DNA from 3 places in the Delftia sp. DLF01 genome. Region 3 is predicted to be linked to each of the others. Evidence: riboswitches for the same ligand, from Rfam matches in the RefSeq annotation. Region 3 holds a riboswitch; each other region holds the start of a gene.

Region 1 (7,749 bases), on a different contig from region 3:
TTCGGTGTGCTTGCCGGCGTGACCACCGTGCTCTTCGGCTTTGGCGGCGGCTTCGTGGCCGTTCCGCTGCTTTATGCGCTGCTGACCTCCATCCACGGCGCGGACTCCGCCGTTGGCCAGGCTGCCATGCACATTGCCGTGGCCACCTCCACCTGCGTGATGATTTTCGGCGCCTCCATGGCCACGCTGCGCCAGCACCGCGCGGGCGCTCTGCCCTGGGATCAGGTGCGGGCACTGGCCGGCTTCATCGCGGCCGGCGCCGTGGCGGGCGCGGCGGCCGCCACCTGGATCAGCGGGGAATGGGTGCGCTGGGCTTTCATTGCCTACCTTGCGCTGACCATTGCCGACGCGCTGCTGCGCCCGGGCTTCGTGCACGGCACCACCGCCCAATTGCAGCCCATGGGCCGCAGGCCCGCCGCCATCGCAGGCCTGGCGATTGGCGCGATTGCAGCCTTCCTGGGCGTGGGCGGCAGCGTGATGACCGTGCCGCTGATGCGCAGGCGTGGCGCCAGCATGGCGGCGGCCACGGCCATGGCCAGCCCGCTGTCCCTGCCCATGGCCGTGGCGGGCACCGCTGCCTACATGCTGGCATCGCGGGGCGCGGGGCTGGGCCCCTGGCATGTGGGCTATGTGGACCTGCAGGCCTTTGCATTGCTGACGGCCGGATCGTGGACCGGCATCAGGCTGGCGGCCCCGCTGATCGGCCGCATTCCCGATGCCCTGCATGCCAAGGCCTACCTGGCCCTGCTGGGCCTGGTGCTGCTGGTCATGATCGTGGCCTGAACGCGGCGCTCATCCCTCTTCAAAGATGGACTCGATACGGGTCTCGAACACCCGGGCGATGGCGAATGCCAGCGGCAGGCTGGGGTCGTAGCGGCCTGTCTCGATCGCGTTCACGGTCTGGCGCGACACGCCCAGCAGGTCCGCCAGCGCAGCCTGGCTCCAGCCGCGCTCGGCGCGCAGTTCACGGATGGTGTTTTTCATCGCAGGGCCGCCCCAAGATGAAAAGGCACCCCCTCGGGGGGCAGCGGACCTTGCACAGCAAGGGGAGCGCGGGGGTCATTTTTCATGGGAGGGGCACTTTGGCGGAACAGCTCATCGGCTGCGCAGCCAGTGGGCCACCGAAGCCGCCACCCAGAGCGCACCCATCAAGGGCCATACCATGAACATGCTGAGCTTGGGAAAACCTGCCATTTCCAGGAATCCGTAGGTGAAGGTGAGGCCCGCCGTACCCGCCGCCGCAATCGCCAGCTGCTCCAGCATGGACTTGCGCAGGAACTCGTCGGTATCGCGCACCAGGCGCACGATGGCCCGCACGGCCAGCGCAAACGCCAGCATGGGGCTCAGCAGCAGCGCCGTGCGCAGGGCCCCGGCCTGCATGTCGGCGCTGAGCAAAAGCGCCCCCACAAGCAGCGCCATGTAGAGCAGCAGCGCAAATCCAAGTTCCTTCTGATAGCGGCGGTTGGTGACCGTTGTTTGATTCATGGAAGTCTCTCGCAATGTGTAAAGGATGCTTGACATTGTGCAATGCCATCCGCGGACATGTCAAGCAAGCTTTACATCGGTACTGAACGCCCCGCCGTACAATCGCCGCCGTTGGTGCCAGCAGCCCCAGGGGCTGCGGTTAAACGGGAAACATGGGGCGGCCAGATAAAGCCGCCCGCATGTACTGCCCCCGCAACAGTGAGTGAAACGCCGCGTGCATGGCACCGGCCCCCGCCAAACCCGTGCCACTGGGCGTACAGCCCGGGAAGGCCTTGGCGAGTGCGTCACCAGTCTGGATACCGGCCAACAGGCGGCCGGCCGCGCATGCAGCGCAGCCGGTCTTTGTGGTTTCCGTGCCGGCGGGGTCGCTGGCGCGCAACTGGCTCGCATCCATGCACACCCTCGCCCTCGCGCGCGCCCCTGGCGCCGCTCTTCGCTCGCCCTCGGCGTTTCCCGTACTGCGCACGTTGTCCGCCCTGGCTGCGGCCTCGCTGCTGGCCTGCCAGGCCCAAGCACAGGCACAACAGGCGCAGCGCGCACAGGCCTCCCAGCTCGATACCGTGGTCGTCACTGCCTCGCGCAGCGAACAGTCCCTGCACACCGTCACGGCCGACATGACCGTGATCGACGCCGAGACCATTGCCCGCAGCGGCGCCACGGGCGTGGCCGACCTGCTGGTGCAGGTGCCGGGCGTGCAGATCAACCGCAATGGCGGGCCGGGCCAGGTCACCTCGGTCTACCTGCGCGGCACCAGCAACCAGCACACTGCCGTGTTCATCGACGGCGTGCGCTACAGCTCGCAGGAGCTGCAGGGCGGCGCGGTCTGGTCCACCCTGCCGCTGGCGCAGATCGAGCGCATCGAAGTGCTGCGCGGCCCGGCCGCCGCCATCTATGGCTCAGACGCCATGGGCGGCGTGATCCAGATCTTCACCAAGCGGGCGGACGGCCAGACCCGCGCCTATGCCGAGGCCGGCATAGGCAACCAGGGCACCAGCAAGCTCGCCACGGGATTTCAGGGCGGTGCCAACGGCTTCACCTATGGGCTGAACCTGGCTGACGAGCGCAGTGACGGCTTCGACGTCTACCCCGGAAACACCTTCTCGCCCAACCCGGACAAGGATGGCTACAGCAACACCTCGCTGGGCCTGAACGCGGGCTACAAAACGGGCATCCACCAGATCGATGCCAGCCTGCTGCACAGCCGCCTGCGCACCCACTACGACCAGAGCCCGCCGCCGTTCGACGACTACGACGTGGTCAAGAACACCACCGGCAGCCTGCGCTGGCAGGCCGGCTGGAACGCCATCTACAAAAGCGTGGTCCAGATCTCCCATACCGACAGCCAAAGCGACCGCCACACCCAGTCGCCCGAAAGCGCCAAGGGCCGCTCCACCAACTACCTGCTGCAGAACCTGTTCACGCTGGGCCAGCACCGTTTCAACATCGACCTGGAGCGCCGCGAGGACAAGCTGGACACGCAATACGCCTGGACCCAGAACACCGACAGCCGGCGCGTGCAGAACTCCCTGTCGGCCGGCTGGCGCCTGACGGAGGGACGCCACCAGTTCGACGCCAACCTGCGCCACGACCAGGTGCGCGACCAGCAGAACAAGACCACGGGCGGCCTGGGCTACGGCCTGCAGATCGACGAGCGCTGGCGCTGGGTGGCATCGGCCGGCACGGCCTTCAGAACGCCCACGCTGTACGAGCGCTTCACGGGCCAGGCGGCGGCCGACCTCAAGCCCGAAAGCAGCACCAACGTGGAAACGGGCCTGCACTATGCGGCCGGTGCCAACCGCCTCTCGGCCGTGGTCTACCGCAACAAGTTCAAGAACCTCATCACATACGACTGGAACAGCGCGGTTCCCTGCAACTGCTACCGCAACTGGCAGAGCGTGGAAATCACCGGCCTGACGCTGTCGGGCAGCACGCGCCTGGGCAGCGCCAACCTGGGCGCCTCGCTGGACTTCATGAACCCCGAGAACCTGGAGACCGGCAAGCTGCTGCCCTACCGCTCCAAGCGCATGCTCAAGCTCAACGCCGACACCCAGGCGGCCGGCTGGACGCTGGGCGGCGAAGCGCAGCTGTACAGCGGCCGCTACGCAGACGAGGCGAATACCTTCAAGCTGGGCGGCTACGGCGTGGTCAACCTCTACGCCCAGCGCCAGCTGACCAGGCAATGGACGCTGCTGGCCCGGGTCAACAACATCGCCGACCGCGACTACGCCCCCACGCGCGGCTATGCGAACGCAGGCCGCACCGTGTTCGTCAGCGTGCGCTGGACTCCCCTGCCCTGACCGCCATGCACCTGCTTGTGCGCCTGCCCCGCCTTCTGCTGCTGATCGCCGCCCTGGCCTGCGCGGGCGGCGCCAGCAACGCCCATGCGCAAAAGACGGGAGACGCGAGCCAAGGCAGCACAAGCACAGCCACTCCCTACACCATTACCGACATGCGCGGGCGCCAGGTGCGCCTGGAGCGCGTGCCGCAGCGCATCGTCTCGCTGCTGCCCTCGCTGACCGAATCGCTGTGCGCGCTGGAGGCCTGTGAGCGCATCGTGGGCGTGGACGAGTTCTCCAACCACCCGGCGCGCGTGGCCGCCCTGCCCAAGCTGGGCCACACTTTTGCCCCGCTGGTCGAGGCCACCGTGCGGCTCAGGCCCGACGTGGTGCTGATGGCGTATTCCGCACCCGTCATCGCGCAGCTGGAGCGCTTCGGCATTCCGGTGCTGGCGCTGGACGCCAACGACATGGCGCAGCTGGAGCAGGTGCTGCACAAGCTCGACCAGCTGCTGCAGGTGCAGCGCGCCAACGCCCTGCTGGCGCGCATGCAGGCCGAGGTGGACCAGCAGGCCAAGGCGCTGGCGGCGCATGCGCCCGCCGGGCAGAAGGTGTATTTCGAGGTGGACGCCACGCCTTATGCGGCGGGGCCGGACTCATTCATAGGCCAGCTGCTGCAGCGCCTGGGCGCGCGCAATGTGCTGCCGCAGAACCTGGGGCCCTTCCCCCGCATCACGCCCGAATACGTGCTGCGCCAGCAGCCAGAACTCATCATCCACACGCCGCAGACGCCATCGGCCAGCTTTGCCACCCGCCCCGGCTGGAGCCGCATGCCCGCCGTGCGCTCAGGCCGCATCTGCGCGCTGGACCTGGTCGAGACGGACGTGGTCTCCCGACCCGGCCCGCGCCTGGGCGAGGCAGCGCGGGCGCTGGGCCGCTGCCTGGAGATGCGGGGCACGGCGCCGCGTTGACTTCGCTGGCCAGAGCTTGACCCGCTTGGCCGATAGCCTTGCCTACTCCAGCACCACGGCCGTGCCGCTGGCAGACACCATCAACATGCCGTTGCCCTGGCCCAGCACTTCGTAATCCAGGTCCACCCCCACCACGGCATTCGCGCCCAGTTCCTGGGCGCGTTCCTCCAGCTCCTTGAGCGCAATCTCGCGCGCCCGCTGCAACTCGCGCTCATAGGTGGCCGACCGCCCGCCCACGATGTCGCGCAGCCCGGCAAACAAATCCTTGAACACATTGGCGCCCAAAATCGCCTCGCCCGCGACCACGCCGCAGTAGCGGGTGATGCGGCGGCCTTCGATCTGGGGGGTGGTGGTGATGATCATTGAAGCTCCTGGGTGTTGGTGATGGGAGTGCCGAGCTTTCGCCACTCGGCCGGACTAGCTGTGAACCGTCAAGCGATTGTTTGGAGATTTGATCCTAGACACGGAGCGACTTGGCCGCTGCTGCGGTGCAGTCTGTGCCAGTTGTAATGATGCTGTCAGCTCGCCAGGGCATTGGTCCGCTCAGCCGAGTTCTGGCACGTCCCCCCATCGGACTTGCCTACTATCGCTGCCCGCGTCTGTTCAAGCCCCATCACCACCCGCCCTCTTGCCTTTCCGGATTTGATCGCCACCGGCAGCCGGCTCAACCAATGCCCGTTTGGCCCCAGCGACGTGACGCGCAGGTTGGACAACTGGCGCGATGTGGGCAAGGGTTTCATGGAAAGTACACGAATGCACTCATCGAGCTGAGCCGCAGAGGAAAAACGCAGTACATGCGCCCCAAACTCCACGCAGAGAACGGCAAAGCCCTTGTGGGGAATGTGAGCAGGTGCCGAGGGCAGGTAACGGCTGGCGCGGCACCAGAGCCCAACCTCTTGCTCGGCATGCACCCAGTAGGCCATGGGTTCGGAACGCCAGTCCTCAACGAATTCGATCCAATGGCGGGGCACTGGCACAGGCCATCTCCTTCAGAGGTATTCAAGAGGCGGATTGTGTCGCAAAGTATGGCGAGATTTGCCTTGATGCCCGCCATCACGCCGGGCCGTAGATGGCCCAAGTACTTACATTCATGGTTCCGGTACACAGTCGCCAGTATTCATGGCAGGACCATCCCATGCGCACCAATGAGTCAAAAATCCTGGCGAAAGCCATATACGAGATCCGTCTTCTCCTTAGCGGATATCTGGGGAGCAACGTGGATGCGGATCCGAGCGTACGGATCGCAGCGCACCTGGCCTATGCCCTGCACAACGATGCATTGGCCGTGCTGGAGGGAAATGGCTTCAGCGCCGACGAAGCGCTGAAGCGGGTGGCGGCCGTGGACTCGCTTCTAGGAGTCGAGGTGGGGAGCGAATTCGTTCGCAGCTTGGAAGCTTAGGGCTGCCTTGCCAGGCCGGTGTAACGCGGGATATTCCATCTGGCGTGATCGCTGCGGCCGTGCGGGGTAGTACGCGCGACCACAGATGAGGGCAAGACCGGCTTTCCTGCCCGGGCCTGCGGTCACCCGGCTCGGCAGCAGGCTCAGGCGGGCTGCCTTCCTTTCATCGGCCTGCATGATCCGGACACCACGCGGCTGCCCGAACAGCCCCATAATCTGGCTTCAAAATTTCACGACACCAATGACACAGTCCCTCAAAGAACTCCTTGCGGCCAAGGCCGCGCTGGACATGGAAATTGCCAAGGCCCGCACCTCGGCGGCCGACGCTGCCCTGTCCAAGGTCCAGAAGCTGGTGACCGATTTCGGGTTCACCCAACAGCAAGTGTTCCCCTACATCCCTGAAAAAACCAGTGCGCCGGCGAAGTATCGCGATCCGGCCACGGGAGCGACGTGGACAGGTCGAGGCAAGCCTCCGAACTGGATCAAGGACCAGGATCGCGAAGACTTCCTCATCGAAAGCAAACCCGAAGCGGCCCAAGGCCCGTTTCTCGCCGAAATGGCGGCAGCGGCAGCTCGCAACTGAAGGCGCTGCACACGGCGGCACTCAGGATGCAGTGCGATGCCGTGAGGTTCCGATGCGAAGGAATCTGTGCCCTCCGAAAAAAAGCCCTCTGAGCATTCAGCGGGCTTTTTTTCCGGCCTGGCGCCGGCAATGTGGCTGCCCTGTGCATCTTTGCAGGGCGTCCATGGCGGTCGTGCAAGAGGGAACCAGCAAGGCCTGCGCTGCAGGGTGGTACCCATCGGGATTTCTGTAGCAGATCCCGTTTTCAGAGCTTGGGCTTCACAGCCTTGGCACGTTCCGCGTCGAGGGCGTTCTTCTTTGCCGAGTCGGCCGCGTCCTGCTGCTGCTTTAGCGCGTCATAGACGTGCTGCGTCTCCACGATGGTGACCTGAAGCTGCTCCACCAGCTTTTCCGGATTCATGAAGTTCCACTGTGCCTGCACAAACGAGCCGCAGCGCTCGCCGAATTTTTCCGGGGTTGAACCACGGTTGCGGGTACCTGGGCATGGGGCCTGTCCACGCGCGCCTTTGTAGATCTTGCCAGCGCGATCGAATTGCCATGAAGCCAGTCCACGCAGGACATCCACGTCAGTGAAAGAAGGCTCGCCGTATTTTTCCTTCAAGGCTGCCAAGGTGGCTTCCTTGGTTGGACGCGAGCCGGTTTCATAACGCTGCTCCCGGTACACGAACCAGGTGGCATTTCGCTCGTCGAAAATGACCTTGAGCAGATCGGGCGGAAACACCTTGCGCGGATCATCCTTGGCCTCGAAACCTGCGACTTTCTCCTCTCCGGCGCGCCGCAGATCGGAAAAAACATATTTCGGATTGGCGGCCGCAGCGGCAGCACGGGCCTGATCTGGCGTGGCGCCCAAGCGTATGCCGCTGATATTCAAACTGGACTCTGCATGTGCTGGAAGAACAAGAGCAAGAACGGCAGCCCCAGTAAGAAACGCGGAAAACTTCACAAAAACCCCTTTTTAAAATAAATGAATAATCAAGCAGGAATATAGGAAATATTCTTGATATTTGATTATCAAATTCCAGAAAGCACCCATCC
Region 2 (7,749 bases), on a different contig from region 3:
CAGCCAAAGACCAGTGCGCTGGTCCAGATGACGCTGCGCAGCCATCCAAAGGGCTCATGCTCGGGCTGGCCCGGCGAGGGGCTGCAGTTCAGCGGCAGGTAGCGCGGCGGAGTCGGAGGCAGGCCGCCCTGGCAGCTCCAGTCCCAGCGTTGCCTGTCCAGTTGCAGCAGGACCTGGGTTCCGGCGAGCACGCCCATCTGGCTGTCGCGCACCACGTCCGCCTGCAGCACGAATGGACTGGGCGAGCTCATGCGCACGCGTGGTTCGGCAATGTCCGGCGCCACGCTGGCCAGGTCCTGCGGCCAGCTTTCATGCTGGCGCACATAGTCCATCAGGGCCAGGCGCCACAGGATGATTTCGTTCCAGACCCGGCCCGAGCTTTCCGCGCCCTGCAGGCTGCTGCGGGTGACGGGGTTGTAGCGGGGCAGCAGGATGGCCGTGCCGATGAACAGCGTGACCAAGGCGAGCAGCGCGGCGCGCCACCAGGATCTGGGCAGTTGCACAAGCCGGCCCAGGCCGCTCATGCCTGCAGCACCGCCACGGCGGCTTCGCGGGCAATGTCGCAGCGCCAGTGCAGATGGGCGCCCTCGCCTGCTCCGCGCACCTGCAGCAGATTGCCCCAGAACAGGCGCCGCAGCACGGCATCCTGCAGATAGGGGCGTGCACGGCCCAGCGATGCCGCGTCCACCAGCCCGCGCAGTTGCTCGCGCGTGGCAGGCTCCTGCGCCAGGGGCAGCAAGGTCTGCCACAGGCGCGCACTGGCCACCAGATGGGCGCGCAGCAGGGGCGAGTGCACGGAAGCGACGCCCACGCCCTGCTCCACCAGCCATTGCAGCGCTTCCTCGAAAAGCGCGGGATGCCCGCCCGTCAGCGCCTGCAATGCCTCGATGACCTCGGCCGGCCAGGCTGTGCCGGGCCAGCGCTGGCGCGCCATCAGGGCCAGGTCTTCCAGCGTGGGATCGGGCCAGTGGGCCACCTGGCCGATGTTGAGCAGCGACAGGTCACCGCTGCGGTACTTGAGGTCGGCCAGGGCCTCGCTGCCGCACAGCAGCAGGTGCAGGCGGCCGCTGTGCATTTCGCTGAGGCTGCGCAGGATGCCGGCCAGTGTCTCGCGCAGCTGCGCCGTGCCCTGCTCGAAGCGGCTGACCAGGCAGAACAGCCGGCCGCCGGCCAGCAGGCGCTTTTCCAGCAGGGCCTCGAATTCGTAGTCCGAGCCCACTTCGCCCAGCCCGCATTGCCGGCCCAGGGCCGCAAAGTAGTCGGCCGCAGCCGTGCTCACGCTGTAGGGCGGCTGGATGTGCAACACCGCCTCGGCGCCATACTGGGCGCGGGCGCGCAGCAGCAGTTCCTGGCGAAACGGGGGCTGTCCCCAGTGCGCGGGCGACAGCAGCATGGTGATGGCATAGGGCCGGGCCTGGGCCAGCTGGGCGAAAAGCCGGTCCATGAAGCCTGCAAAAGGCTGGGCGCCAGCGGCGGCGGCCTGCAGCGGAAACTCCGTGGCAAAGCCAGCGGCGGAGAACAGGCGATTGGTCTCCGCCTCCGTCAGGCGCAGGTACTGGGCGCAGGCGGCCAGCCGGTCGCGCGAGCGCGGATTGGGCAGGGAAACCCCATTCCTCCAGTTGTTGACGGCTTCCCGGCTCAGCCCGATCTCGGTGGCCACGCCCGAGGCGCTGGCGCGGATGCGGCGCATGTACAGCCCCAGCAAATGGCCGAAATCCTCGTGAACGCCTGGTGCCACGGCAGCCCCCTGTTCAATGGCGGTGGGCTGCATCAGCGACGGCTCCGCTCAGGAAAACAGCGCCTGCTGGCGCAGATCCACCCTGCCGGGGCCATGGTCCGTATCCTCATCCTGTTCACCCTCTCCTGGGATTCAGCTGGTCTTGTGCAATTTGTTTCATTTTGCCGAGCGCGGATTGTCTCAGGATGCGGCATCGCCGCCACCCTGCCCCGCAAACTCCCGCCGCGCGCCGGCCATGCGGTACAGCGGCAGCACCACCGCCAGCAACAATCCCAAAGCCAGCCAGAGCCACAGTCCCTTGCCTCTGAAGGCCAGGGCCGCAATGACGGTGAAGGCCACGGCCTCGCACAGCCCGCGAAAGCCGGCCCGCAGCATGAACAGCCCCACGATGCCCTGCACGGGCGATACGCCGCTCTTGCGCAGGCTGGCCATGGTGTCCAGCAGGGCCTGCACGGATTCCTGGGCCTGGCGGTCACGCTCCTGGTCCCGCTCGCGCAGCCGGGTGATGGTCATGGGCTGGGCCGGATTGGTGAGGGCGGTGCCGTCGGCGCCCTCTTCCTGGCCGGGCTGCGGATAGACCTCGCCATTCGTATCGACCAGCACCTGGCGCTCCGGGTAACGGGACAGCCAGGCGTGGTGGCTGACCCATTGGCCGGCATCGAAGTGGTAGCGCTCGCTCTCGCCCACCTGGTCGTAGAAGACATGCAGCACCGCCGCCTGCAGCCCGTGCTGGAACAGCGTCTCCAGCAATCGCCAGGGCATGCCGGCCGTGGTGCGGGTGTCAAAGCCCAGCTCCAGGTGCTGGGGATGGCCCAGGGCGCTGGCATTGGCCCAGTCGTCATCCCACAGCGAGGACCGGTCCAGGGCGGGGTCCAGCTCATGGATCCAGCGCTCGGCCTGCTCCCAGGACTGCCGGGCCAGGTACTGGCAGATCAGTTGCACGCGGCGCAGCTGCAGGGGCGTATCGAAGAAAAGATAGAGGTGATGGACGTTGCTGGACATGGCGGGCCTGAGGCGTTTGCAGGAATGCCTCGATTGTTCAATTGCAGCCGCCAGCCCGCCCTCCCAGGCCTGTCCAGCAGGCGGCTGGCAGGCGCTCCCACCGGTTGACATTCTGTCCACTGCAAGAAGCGGGATGCAGGCGCTGCGGCGCCGCCCTAGACTGCGGCAATTGCCCACAGCGCCCATATTGCCAACCGCGCCCGCCATGCACAACCTCGGTCTTTTCGACAACGAAGCTTGCGAATCCGCCCCGCCCTGCCACTGGACGCAGATGGAGCACCAGCTCGATGAGCAAGGCTGCGCTCGCCTGCCCGGCCTGCTGGATGCGCAGCAGTGCCGCGACCTGGCCGCTCTTTACGCAAGGGAGGACGGCTTTCGCTCCCGCATCGTCATGGCACGCCACGGTTTCGGGCGCGGCGAGTACCAATATTTCGACTACCCCTTGCCACCGCTGCTGCAGCGCCTGCGCGAGCAGCTGTATCTGCGCCTGGCGCCGGTGGCCAATCTCTGGAACCAGCGCATGGGGCTGGAGGTGCGCTATCCGGACCGGCTGCAGGACTTCCTGGCGCGCTGCCACGCGCAGGGCCAGTTGCGGCCCACGCCGCTCATCCTTCAATACGGTGCGGGCGACTACAACTGCCTGCACCAGGACGTCTATGGAGAGCATGTGTTTCCGCTGCAGGTGGTGCTGCTGCTGTCGCGGCCCGGGCGGGACTTCACGGGTGGCGAGTTCGTCATCACCCAGGCCGACGGCGACCGGCAGCGGGCCGATGTGATGGCACTGGACCAGGGCGATGCACTGGTCCTGGCCGTGCGCCACCGGCCCGTGCCCGGGCGGCGCACCGGCTACCGCCGCGTGGCCATGCGCCATGGGGTCAGCCGCATCCACAGCGGCCATCGCCATACCGTGGGGCTGATCTTTCATGACGCACTTTGATGGATGGCCGGCATGAGCACGCTGGATCTTTTCGCCGATGAACATCCCACCGGGGCCGAATCCATAGGCCCCCAATCCGTGGTGCTGCGCGGCCATGCCCTGCCCCATGCCGCGCAGTTGCTGGAGGCGGCCGAAGGCATTGCGGCGCGGGCGCCGCTGCGCCATCTGGTCACGCCGGGCGGCTTCACCATGTCGGTGGCCATGACCAACTGCGGCGCGCTGGGCTGGACCAGCGACAGGCGCGGCTACCGCTACAGCGCCATCGACCCACTCAGCGGCCAGCCCTGGCCGGCCATGCCGGCCGTGTTTGTCCGGCTGGCGGGCGAGGCGGCCGCTGCGGCGGGGTTCGATGGCTTTGTGCCCGATGCCTGCCTCATCAACCAGTACCTGCCCGGCACCCGGCTTTCCCTGCACCAGGACCGCGACGAACGCGACCTGGGCGCGCCCATTGTCTCGGTGTCCCTGGGCATGCCGGCCACGTTTCTGTTTGGAGGACTGGCGCGCGCGGACAGCACGGCCAGGGTGCCGCTGCAGCATGGCGACGTGGTGGTCTGGGGCGGTGTGGATCGGCTGCGTCACCACGGCGTGTTGCCGCTCAAGGACCAGCCTCACCCGCTGCTGGGCGGGCGGCGCATCAATCTCACTTTTCGCAAGGCGGGCTGAATGGTTGGACGGTCTGAAATGGACAGGCTCAACAGCCAGGATCGCTTCGCCCGCCTGGATTGGGCGCGGATTGCCGCTGAGCTCGATGCCGAAGGCCATGCCCTGCTGCCGCAGCTGCTGACTGCGGATGAAAGCCGCGCCTTGGCCCGCGAGGCGGCAGCCGCGTCTGGCCTGCCGCCCTGCGTGCAGGCATGGCGCCCGGTGCTGTACGGGCATCTGCTGGCCCTGGCCAACCGCTGGCGCGAACACATGGGCATGCAGCCTGGGTTGCCAGGCTGCTTCGAGGATTTCATGCGTCAGGGCCGGCAAGCAGGCCAAACGCAGCCGCAGCCACATCTGCTGCGCGTGCCGCAAGCGGGCCATGCCCCGCTGCGTTCATACAGCGAAGGTGCGGCGGTGTTTCCGCTGCAGCTGGTGCTGCTGCTGTCCCGGCCGGGCCAGGATTTCGAGGGCGGCGAATTCGTGATGACCGAGCAGCGCCCGCGCATGCAATCGCGCCCCATGGTGCTGCCGCTGAGCCTGGGGGATGCGGCCATCATCGCCACGGGGCCGCGCCCGGTGCGCGGTGCGGCAGGCTTTTACCGCGTGCACCTGCGGCATGCCATCAGCCGCGTTCACCGTGGCGAGTGGCTGGGTCTGGAGCTGCTTTTGCACGACGTGCCCCAGGCGCCAAAGGCTCTGCAAACAGACCGCTGGCTATAATGCCGCGCCTGCAAAGGCATCCGTGCAACAGGTGTCCACATGCCAGCCATGGGGATGAAACGGGAACAAGGTGACTGCCAGCAAATGCTTTTTGCGCTGCCGGCACAGGCCTTGGCTGCCCCCGCAACGGTAAACAAGTCAAGGCGCTCCATGCCTGTCCCGCCAGTCTCCGCAACCCTGCGGAGGGGCGATGACAGGCTGTCACTGGTTCATGGCGTGGTCTGCAGCATGCAGCTTTTCGCGGGTGGATTGGGAAGACGGGGCGCTGGGCGCAAGGCATGTTCTTGCGCCGCTTGTGAGCCCGGAGACCGGCCTGCTGCGTTTCGCGCCTGCTGTGCAGGCGTTTTCTTGACTGTCTGCGGGGTGCGGATGGCAACGTCCTGCTCCCCTTCCTCCCACGCTGGCTGGAGAGGTGGCAGTGCCTTGCTTTCGCATCAGACGGTCGAAGACCGATGTTCGAAATGCATTCTTCCTTTTCCAGGGTTTCCAGCGCTCGCGCTGCCCAGTCCCTTTCCGTGCGGCTGAGCCCGCTGGCCCTGGCCTGCGCCTTCATCTGCCTGCCGGCGCAGGCTCAAACCCAAACGCCCACGCCAACGCCCCCATCAACCGCCCTGCCCGAGGTCCAGGTCACCGGCCAGGCCGAACGCATAGGCCAGCAACTGGCCCAGCCTGCGCGCTCTGCCAGCCATACCGGCGTCTCCAACCAGGAAGTGCCGGCCAGCGTGGACGGCGTCTCTGCCGAGCAGATGCAGGAGCGCGGCGACTACGCCCTGGTGGACGCCGTCACACGCACCGTGGGCCTGACCTCCAGCAGCACGCCGGGCAACGGCGGCCTGGCCTTCAGCAGCCGCGGCTTTGCGGGTGTCAATTCCGTGGGCGTGGCCGAAGACGGCATGGTGCTGGGCGTGGCCGCCGGCACCACGGCCTATCCGGGTGACAGCTGGGGCTACGAGCGCATCGACGTGCTGCGCGGCCCGGCCTCGCTGATGTACGGCAGCGGCACCATGGGCGCCACGGTCAACGCCATCCGCAAGCAGCCCAGCCGCACCAGCTCGGCCGAGGTGCTGGTGGGCGCGGGCACGGACGACACGCTGCGCCTGGGCCTGGGCGTGACCGGCGCCCTGGGCGCCTATGCCAGCTACCGCATCGACAGCTACACCGCCCGCAGCGCAGGCGAGCGCGATCTGGACCAGTCGCGCAACGGCAAGTTCATGAGCACGCTGCGCTTGGAGCCCACGAGCGACCTGCAGATCGACCTGATTGCCGACCGCAGCGTGCAAAAGCCCAGCCGTTACTGGGGCACGCCGGGCCTGGACGGCAAGGTGGTGGAGTCCCTGCGCGACCGCAACTACAACGCCGAAGACAGCGTGCTGCGCTATGCCGACGAGCGCCTGCGCGCCAAGGTGCAATGGAAGGCCAATGACTGGTTGACGGTGCGCAACGAGCTGTACCACGTGCAGTCCGACCGCCACTGGCGCAACATCGAGGCCTACGCGCTCAACCCCGCCACCTGGACCGTGGGCCGCTCCGACTACCTGGAAATCCTGCACGACCTGGAGCAGACCGGCAACCGCCTGGGCCTGAACGTGGACCGGGGCTCGCACAAGATCGCCATGGGCTGGGAGGCCGCGCGCATCAACCTGCGGCTGTCCAACAACTCGCCCTATGGCGGCTCGTCCACGGTCTCGGCCTGGGATCCCGTGCATGGCAGCTGGGCCAGCCCCGATCTCACCGCCGCCAAGACAGAAACCGGCGTGACCCAGCATGCCCTGTACCTGGAAGATGCCTGGCGCATCAGCAACCGCTGGCTGGCCATGGCCGGCCTGCGCCGCGATGTCTACGACTTTGCCAGCCACTCGCTGGTGGGCGGCACTGATTTCAACAAGACGCTGGCCGCCACCTCCTGGCGCCTGGGCCTGACCTATGAGCTGGCCCGCAACACCCATGTCTATGGGCAGATCAGCTCGGGACACGATCCCGTCAACAGCCTGGTGTCGCTGAACCTGGCCAACACGGCTTACAAGCTGAGCAAGGGCCGCCAGGCCGAGATCGGCATCAAGCAACAGGTGGCCGGCGGGCGCGGCGAGTGGACGCTGGCCGTGTTCGACATCAAGAAGGACGACATCATCACGCGCGACCCGGACCGCCCGGCCATCTCCATCCAGGGCGGCAGCCAGTCCTCGCGCGGGGCCGAGGTCACCGCCACCTTCCAGGCCACGCCCGCCCTGCGCGTGGAGGGCAATCTGTCCTATGTGGACGCCCAGTTCGACAAGCTCATCGAGGCCGGCGGCAACCGCGCCGGCAACCGCCCGCAGAACGTGGCCAAGACCACGGCCAACCTCTGGGGCCACTACCGCGTGGGCGTCTGGCAGGCCTCGCTGGGCCTGCGCTACGTGGGTGACCGCTTTGGCAACAACGCCAATACCGTGAACCTGCCCGCCTACACCGTGGCCGACGCTGCTCTGAGCTGGCAGGTGGACCCGCGCACCACCCTGAGCCTGATCGGCCGCAACCTGGCCGACAGGGTCTATGTGGGATCGAGCTACGGCAGCCAGTTCCTGGTCGGGCAAGGCCGTCGCTTCGAGATCGCGGCCCATATCCGGTTCTGATGGCCATGGCGCGCTCCAAAAGCCTCCACGGCCTGTGCGCTGGCGCCCTGGCGGCCACCCTGCTGCTGGCCGGCTGCTCGCGCAGCGATTCCGGCACC
Region 3 (7,749 bases):
TGGCTTCCAGCTGGGCCTCGCGGATCTGGCGCTTTTTCTTTTCCACGGCCACATCGGTATCGAGCTCGTTCTGGCGGATGGCGCGCTCGTTTTCCACGGCAGCCATGCGGCGGGCATAGACGGCGTCGTCCGCGGCCTTGAGGTTGGACTCGCGCGCCTCCGCCTCCAGGGCGCGGGCGATGTCGGGCGTGGGTTTGACGGCCATGACCGAGACGCCCAGGATCTCCAGCCCCAGCGCCTCGATTTCGGGCTGGGCGGCCAGCTCCTGCTGGGCCGTGCGCGCAATGAGCGCCGAGGAGCGCAGCGCCTGCTTGAGCTCCAGCGCCTGCACGGCCTGCTGGATGATGACCTCGGCCTGCATGGTCACGCGGTCGCCCAGGCGCTGCGGGTCTTCGGACATGTATTTCTGGCCGTCGCGCGCCAGGGAGAAGTCCATCAGCGTGGCGGTCTGGCGCGGTGTGCTGATGCGGTAGGTGACCTGGCCCTGCACGGTGACGCTCTGGAAGTCGGCCGTCACCAGCTCCAGCATGAAGTGGCAGTCCTGGCTGCCCACGGGCACCGCGACCAGGGTGGTGGTGGGCGCGTAGTAGAAGAAGGACTGGCCCGCGCCCTCGCGCACCACCTTGCCGGCGCGGAACTGCATGAGGTGGACCGTGGGTTGGGACTTGATGAAACGGATGCCGAACATGGTGCTTCTCCTTTAAGTTGCTCTGTGCAACTTGTATGGGTTGCATAGTGCAACTTAAAATTCGGCACGTCAAGCACAATCCATCCCATGGCTGAAAAAAATTCCCCATCCCCGCAGGGCGCGCTGGACTTCCCGCGCCCGTTCACCACGGTGGACGTGGTCATCTTCACGGTGGCAGACGATGCCCTGCAGGTGCTGCTGGTGCAGCGCCCCACGGCGGGCAGCGAGCCCTTCCCGGGGCTGTGGGCGCTGCCCGGCGGCTTTGTGGATGTGCGCCAGGACGCGGACCTGCTGGCCTGCGCGCGGCGCAAGCTGCTGGACAAGACGGGCGTGGACAGCCCCTACCTGGAGCAGCTGGGAAGCTGGGGCGGCGCGGCGCGCGACCCGCGTGGCTGGTCGGCCACGCATGTGTATTTCGCGCTGATCCCGGGGCACGACCTGATCCTGGCCAAGGGCGCGAATGCGGCCGATGTGTCGTGGTTTGCCGTCGATGAACTGCTGCGCGAGCCTGCGCTGGCCTTCGACCACGGCGAGATCCTGCGCGCAGCGGTGGAGCGGCTGCGGGGCAAGGTGGAATACACCTCGCTGCCGGCCTTTCTGCTGCCCGAGCCTTTCACGCTGCCGCAGCTGCAGCAGGCCTACGAAGTGGTGCTGGGCCGCCCCGTGGACAAGAGCGGTTTTCGCACGCGCATGATGGCGGCCGGCTTTCTGGTCGAGGCCGGCCAGGTGGAGGGCACGTCACGCCGCCCGGCCATGGGCTACCGCCTGGCCGACCGCAGCGCGCCCGTGGTGTTTCCGCGCACCTTCAGCCCGCGCGGGTGAGGGCGGCCTTCGATCAGGACCAGGATCAGGCGCCCAGCAGGCTGCAAAAGCGCTGCATGTCCACATTGCCGCCGCTGAGGATGATGCCCACGCGCCGTCCGCGCAGCTCTTCGCTTTTCTGGCGCGCGGCGGCCAGGCCCAGGCAGCCGGTGGGCTCGACCACGAGCTTCATGCGCGTGGCCAGGAAGCCCATGGCGTCGACCAGCTCGGCATCGCTGGCGGTGAGGATGTCGGTCACGTCGCGCTGGATGATGGGGAAGGTGATGCCGCCCAGGTGCTGGGTCTGGGCGCCGTCGGCAATGGTCTTGGGGGTGTCTATGTGGACGATGCGGCCTGCGCGCAGCGACTGCTGGCCGTCGTTGCCGGCTTCGGGTTCCACCCCGTAGAGCGCGCACTCGGGGCTGAGCGCACGCGTGGACAGGGCGGTGCCTGACAGCAGGCCGCCGCCGCCCAGCGGCACGAAGAGGGCGTCCAGCGGGCCGGTTTCCTCGAACAGTTCCTTGGCGGCCGTGCCCTGGCCGGCCAGCACGTCGGCATGGTCGTAGGGCGGGATCAGGGTCAGGCCGTGGCGCTCGGCCAGGTCGCGGCCGATCTGCTCGCGGTCTTCGGTATAGCGGTCGTAGACCACCACCTGGCCGCCATAGCCCTTGGTGGCCGCCACCTTGGCGGCGGGCGCGTCATGCGGCATGACGATGGTGGCGGGGATCTCCAGCAGCCGTGCTGCCAGGGCGATGGCCTGGGCGTGGTTGCCCGAGGAAAACGCCACCACGCCGGCCTTGCGCTGCGCCGGGCTGAAGCGAGACAGGGCGTTGAAGGCGCCGCGGAACTTGAAGGCGCCCATGCGCTGCAGGTTCTCGCACTTCAGGAAGACGCGGGCGCCCAGCGCATCGTCCAGCGTGCGCGAGGTAAGCACGGGCGTGCGGTGGGCATGGCCCTGGATGCGTTGGGCCGCTGCGGCCACGTCGTCGTAGGTGGGAAGGCTTGTCATCGGTACGGGAGAGAAGGGGTTGCAGACCGGCGGGGTGCCGGAAGCTATTTGGCGTAGCTGTAGACCGTGGCGCGCGACACGCCCAGGTGGGCGGCAATGGTCTCCATGGAGCGGCGCACATCGAGCAGGCCGGCGCCCTTGAGCTCGCGGACCAGGGCGCGGCGCTCCTCGGGCTTGAGGGCGCGCGGCGTGGTCGCCAGGCGGGCCGCGAACTGGTCGATGCGGGCACGCACCGTGTCGGCGCCTGCGCCGGCGCCCGTGGGGTCCAGCATTTCGCGCGCGGGGGTGTCGCCGCTGACGGCGGCAAAGCGGTTGAGCATGCCCTGGAAGCCCTGGAACATCGTCAGGTCCACATTCATGCACAGCGCGGCGATGTAGCGGCCCTCGGAGTCGCGGATGCCGATGGACGTGCTCTTGGCCTGGCGGCCATCGGCGAACTGGTTGGGGTAGTTGGCGATGACCTGTTCGTAGCCGGGGTCGAGGATGCGGGCCAGGCCCAGCTCCGTCGCGCCCTGGCCCACCTCGCGGCCCGACAGGTTGTTGTGGATGGCCAGCACCGCATGGGACGGGTCGAGCAGGTCATGCACCACCACCTCGCAGAACGGGGCAAAGGTCTGGCCCAGGCCTTCGGCGATCTGGGCCAACTGGTCCAGAAGCTGGCGCTGTTCAGGAGTTCGTTGGGTCATATTGGACATTTTGTTTTGAATTGGACAAAATGTCAAAATCCAGACGACTTCTCTGCGCTTTCCACCATGTTCGACACCCTTGTAGACCTGCTGCAATCCCAGGGCGCGCGTTTTCGCGTGCTGGAACATCCGGCCGAAGGCCGCTCCGACCTGGTCGCCGAAATCCGGGGCACCGCCCCCGGCCAGGGCGCCAAGGCCATGCTCTGCAAGAGCCGCGATGCGTCCGGTGCGGGCGATCCCCAGCTGTTCCTGGCCGTGCTGCCCGGCGACCGCAAGCTGGATTTCAAGCGCCTGGCCCAGGCCGTGGGCGTGCGCAAGGCCACGCTGGCCTCGCCCGAGGAGGCCCAGGCCGCCACGGGCTGCGTGATGGGATCGGTGCCGCCGTTCTCCTTCAACCCGCAGGTGCGCCTGGTGGTGGACCCGGCCCTGGTCGAGCGCTTTGGCGAGATCGCCTTCAACGCGGGCCGGCTGGACCGCTCCATCGTGCTGGACTCGGCCGACTATGTGCGCATTGCCCGGCCCGCGCTGCACAGCCTGAGCGGGGATGGCGCCGATTGACCCGGGGGCCGGGCGGTGCCCACAATCGCAGCAGCGCCCGCACACCCTCTCCTGACCATGTCCACCCCTGCGAAGCAGCACCCTGACCGGCCCGATGCGGCCGGCTTTGTGCGTGCGGCGCTGGCTGCTGCCCTGGCCCAGGTGCAGTCGCATCTGGCGGTTTTGGAGGGCGGTGGCAGCGATGCCGAGACCATTCACCAGCTGCGCGTGGCCCTGCGGCGCCTGCGCACCGTGCTGCGTGAGTGCACAGGGCTGGCGCCCGGCATGCGCGCCGAATGGGATGACCCCCTGGCCCAGGCCTTTGCGCAACTGGGCACGCTGCGCGATGCCGATACGTTGGCCGATGTGGTGCGCCCGCTGCTGCAGGCCGCCCATGCGCCCCTGTGCGAGTGGCAGGCGCCGCAGGCCGTGCAGGCGGATGCAGCCGCTGCCGTGCGCGAGCCGCCATTCCTGCACGCGCTGGCCGAGATCCAGGCGCTGGCGCAGGCAGAGCCATCGGCCCGTTTTGCCCACCTGTCCGCCGCAGGCACGCGCAAGTACCTGGCCCGGCGGCTGGCGCGCCTGCACCGCCAGGTGCTGCGCGACGGCCGGCACTTCGACCGCCTGCCGCTGGCGCAGCAGCACCGCGTGCGCAAGCGGCTCAAGCGCCTGCGCTACCTGGCGGACTTTGCCCGGGAATTCGCGCCCGGAATGTGGCCCGGCAAAAAGGGCCGGCGCTTTGCCGAGGCGCTGGTGCCCGCCCAGGACGCGCTGGGCCTGCACAACGACATGGCCGTGGCGGCCGAGCATTTCCATGCCGAGGCCGCGCGCGACCCGCGCGCCTGGTTCGCCGCCGGCTACCTGCAGGCCCGCCTGGCCACCAGCGCGCGCAGCAGCCGCCGCGCGCTGCGGGCGCTGGCCCGGGTGCCGGGCTTCTGGCTCTAGACAGCATCAGCGATAATCCGCCGCTGGCGCACCGCCGCAGCCCCTGGGCCGTGGCGGTGCGCTGTTGCTGAAGGTGCCCCATGCCGCTTGCCGGCCAGGGGTTCAACGGGAAGCAGGTGCGCGATGCCATCGAGGTGGCCGCTCGCAATGCCTGCGCTGCCCCCGCAACGGTCAGCGGAATACAACTCCCCACGCTGGCGCGCCACCCACCGGTTGCGCGCCGCAAGCCACTGTGTCTGGACGGACATGGGAAGGCGGGGATGCCTGCCGCAGCGCGCCCACCCTGCGCGCCGCAGCGTTCCGCAAGCCCGGATACCGGCCTTCTGCACTGCTTTCGGACGCCGCGGGAGTGCGCCTGTCCGGTCCGGCCCCAGCCTGCGCTGCCGTGGCCGGCTCCGGCGTGCGCGCTGTGCGGCGTGGTTCAGACGATAGGCCCCGCGGGTGAGTGGGGCAGTTGGGTCAACGCATGCGCTTCGCTTCCTCGGCCGCCGATTCCTCCGGCCTTCTCTCTGTTCTCCCTCTTGTCGCCAGCCTGCGGCCCGTAGCGGCCGCCGTCCTGCTGGCCAGCTGCGCTGCAGCGGCCGGCGCCGCGCAGGAGCCGGCTTCGGGCCGATCCACAGACTCCGCCGACGATGCGCTGGACGCCGTCTTCGTGACCGCCACCGCGCGGCCCGAGGCGCGCAGCCGCATCGCGGGCACCACGCAGACCATCGACCGCGAGGCCATAGAGCGCTCCAGCGCGCGCTCGGTCACCGACCTGCTGGCCGAGAACGCCGTGGGCTTTCTCAGCGAATGGACGGCGGCCCAGACCTCGATGAACCTGCGCGGCGCCTCCACCGACGGCCAGGGGCGCGACTTCCGCAGCCAGGTGCTGGTGCTGGTCAACGGCCGGCGCGCGGGCACGGCCAACCTGTCCAAGCTCAGCCCCTCGGATGTGGAGCGCATCGAGATCGTGCGCGGCCCGTCCTCGGTGATCTACGGCAGCCAGGCCATGGGCGGGGTGGTCAACATCATCATGAAGACGGGAGCTACTGCACCCGGCACGCGCGCCCAGATCTCGGCCGGTTCATGGGACCTGTGGCGCACCGATGCGCAGACGGCCGGCGCCAATGACCGCTTCGACTGGTACTTCGGCGTGAGCGCAGGCGGGCGCGGCGACTACGAGTCGGGCGACGGCGGCACGCGCATGGAGAACACGGGCTGGAAGCGGCGCGGCGCCAGCGGCGCCCTGGGCTGGCAGCTGCACGAGCTGCACCGCGTGGAGCTGCAAATGCGCACGGACGGCATCTACAACGCGGGTTTTCGCGGATCGGGCGCCAACATCTACAGCCGCGACAACCGCAGCAACCGCTCGCTGGACCTGACCTACGAGGGCGCACTGCCCGGCCAGCGCCTGAGCTGGACGACCCACCTCTACAGCCTGGTCGATACCGATGAGTTCAACTGGGCATCGCCCGTGATCCGCTCGGGCAACAGTGCCGTGCCCGGCACGGCGCGCGACTACAACCATCGCCAGCTGGACGCCACGGGCCTGCGCTTTCAGCCGCGCCTGCGTGTCAGCCAGACCAATGACCTGCTGATGGGCTTCGACTGGGAGCGCAGCAAGCTGCGCTCCGACCGCCTGCGCGTGGCCATGCCGGGCGGCCCGGCGGGCCAGGTCGCGCCCTACGACAACAACCAGACCGAGCAGGTGCACGCGCTGTACTTCGAGGACGCGCAGACCCTGTTCGACGACCGCCTGACCCTGCGTGCCGGCCTGCGCAAGACCTGGGGCACGACGCGTTTCGACGATACGCCCAACCTCGCCCTGGCCCAGGCCAGCACGCGCGACTACGACAACCACACCTGGTCGGCCGGCGCCACCTGGAAGGCCACGGACCGGCTCACGCTGCGCGCTGCCGCCTCCACGGGCTTTCGCGCGCCCACGGCCACGGAGCTGGCTTCGGACTTCACGGCCGTCGGCGGTGGCCGCACCTTCGGCAACCCCAACCTCAAGCCCGAGACCAGCCGCCAGATCGAGGTCGGCGCCGCGCTGCAGCAGCCCGGCTGGCGCGTGGATGCGGCCCTGTTCCAGAACACCATCACCGACCGCATCATCACCGTCTCGCGCGGGGCCACGACCAACACCTCGGACTACGCCAACAACGCGGCCGACATCGTGGCGCGCGGCCTGGAAATGCAGGCCGACATGGACCTGGCGCGGGCGCTGAACCTGACGGGCCACCAGCTCAAGGCCTGGGCTGGCGGCTACTACCACTTCAGCATGCGCGACAAGGGCTCGGCCGCCTCGGCCAATACCGACAAGGTGCAGCGCATGTACCGCTACGAGGCCTCGGCCGGCGTGCGCTACGGCCAGGGCAGCGGGCGGCTGCAGGGCGACTGGAGCCTGCAGCTGTCCACGCTGCTGCGCGGTCCCATGTGGTACGACACGGAAGAGGCGCTGCTCATCCCGCAGGGCGAGCCCAGCAGCACCTTCATCCACCGCAAGGGCGCCTTCACCATCTGGAACCTGCGGGCCGACTACCGCGTGTCGCGCGGCGTCAAGCTGTTCGCGGCCGTCAACAACCTGTTCGACCTGAACCGCCATCCCATCTTCATCGCGCTGGACCGTGCGCCCTGCATCGCCAACCCGGCGTACCAGAACGGCGGCTGCGGAACGTCGATGGCGGGGCGCGAACTCATGGTCGGCCTGCAAGCAGAGTTTTGAGGACCATGGCATGAGGCAATCCAGCACCACGCGCCGCCAGTTGTTGCGCCAGGGCGCGGCGGCGGCCCTGGGCTGCGGCCTGCCCGCGGCCTGGGCCGACACCGTCGCTGCAGGCGGTCCGGTGGTGCTGCAGGATGCGCTGGGCCGGCGCGTGGAGATTGCTGCGCCGCCGCAGCGCATCGTCTCCATCTTTGCCTCCAACACCGAGCTGGTGGCCGCGCTGGGCCTGCTGGACCGCGTGGTGGGCGTGGAGGATTTCACGCGCTTTCCACCGGGCGTGGAGCGCATTCCCAAGGTGGGCGGGCGGCTGGGGTTTTCGGTGGACGCCGTGGTGGCGCGCCAGCCGGACCTGGTCATCGTCACGCCCGCGCGCCAG

The links. Region 3 has a riboswitch for cobalamin ahead of IB269_RS22440 (TonB-dependent receptor). Riboswitches for the same ligand answer to the same signal wherever they lie in the genome.
Region 1: it holds a riboswitch for cobalamin, as region 3 does, so the genes downstream of both, IB269_RS15455 (TonB-dependent receptor domain-containing protein) here and IB269_RS22440 (TonB-dependent receptor) in region 3, are expected to answer to the same signal.
Region 2: it holds a riboswitch for cobalamin, as region 3 does, so the genes downstream of both, IB269_RS08245 (TonB-dependent receptor) here and IB269_RS22440 (TonB-dependent receptor) in region 3, are expected to answer to the same signal.

Annotation. Positions count from the first base shown of each region.
Region 1 covers NZ_JACVAZ010000003.1:51,442-59,190, forward strand. The annotation lists gene IB269_RS15440 (sulfite exporter TauE/SafE family protein) at 1-783, shown strand, start outside; gene IB269_RS15445 (helix-turn-helix transcriptional regulator) at 793-984, opposite strand; gene IB269_RS15450 (hypothetical protein) at 1,096-1,485, opposite strand; cobalamin riboswitch at 1,581-1,808, shown strand; gene IB269_RS15455 (TonB-dependent receptor domain-containing protein) at 1,878-3,782, shown strand; gene IB269_RS15460 (ABC transporter substrate-binding protein) at 3,788-4,732, shown strand; gene IB269_RS15465 (heavy metal-binding domain-containing protein) at 4,775-5,095, opposite strand; gene IB269_RS15470 (hypothetical protein) at 5,251-5,655, opposite strand; gene IB269_RS15475 (hypothetical protein) at 5,868-6,131, shown strand; gene IB269_RS15480 (H-NS family nucleoid-associated regulatory protein) at 6,373-6,714, shown strand; gene IB269_RS15485 (hypothetical protein) at 6,959-7,657, opposite strand.
Region 2 covers NZ_JACVAZ010000001.1:1,852,263-1,860,011, forward strand. The annotation lists gene IB269_RS08215 (AAA family ATPase) at 1-524, opposite strand, end outside; gene IB269_RS08220 (hypothetical protein) at 521-1,771, opposite strand; gene IB269_RS08225 (hypothetical protein) at 1,919-2,740, opposite strand; gene IB269_RS08230 (2OG-Fe(II) oxygenase) at 2,946-3,677, shown strand; gene alkB (DNA oxidative demethylase AlkB) at 3,690-4,340, shown strand; gene IB269_RS08240 (2OG-Fe(II) oxygenase) at 4,359-5,042, shown strand; cobalamin riboswitch at 5,055-5,374, shown strand; gene IB269_RS08245 (TonB-dependent receptor) at 5,495-7,651, shown strand; gene IB269_RS08250 (ABC transporter substrate-binding protein) at 7,651-7,749, shown strand, end outside.
Region 3 covers NZ_JACVAZ010000004.1:300,220-307,968, forward strand. The annotation lists gene IB269_RS22410 (SPFH domain-containing protein) at 1-688, opposite strand, end outside; gene IB269_RS22415 (NUDIX hydrolase) at 776-1,510, shown strand; gene IB269_RS22420 (threo-3-hydroxy-L-aspartate ammonia-lyase) at 1,536-2,498, opposite strand; gene IB269_RS22425 (transcriptional regulator) at 2,543-3,184, opposite strand; gene IB269_RS22430 (YbaK/prolyl-tRNA synthetase associated domain-containing protein) at 3,251-3,742, shown strand; gene IB269_RS22435 (CHAD domain-containing protein) at 3,800-4,666, shown strand; cobalamin riboswitch at 4,721-5,005, shown strand; gene IB269_RS22440 (TonB-dependent receptor) at 5,133-7,373, shown strand; gene IB269_RS22445 (ABC transporter substrate-binding protein) at 7,384-7,749, shown strand, end outside.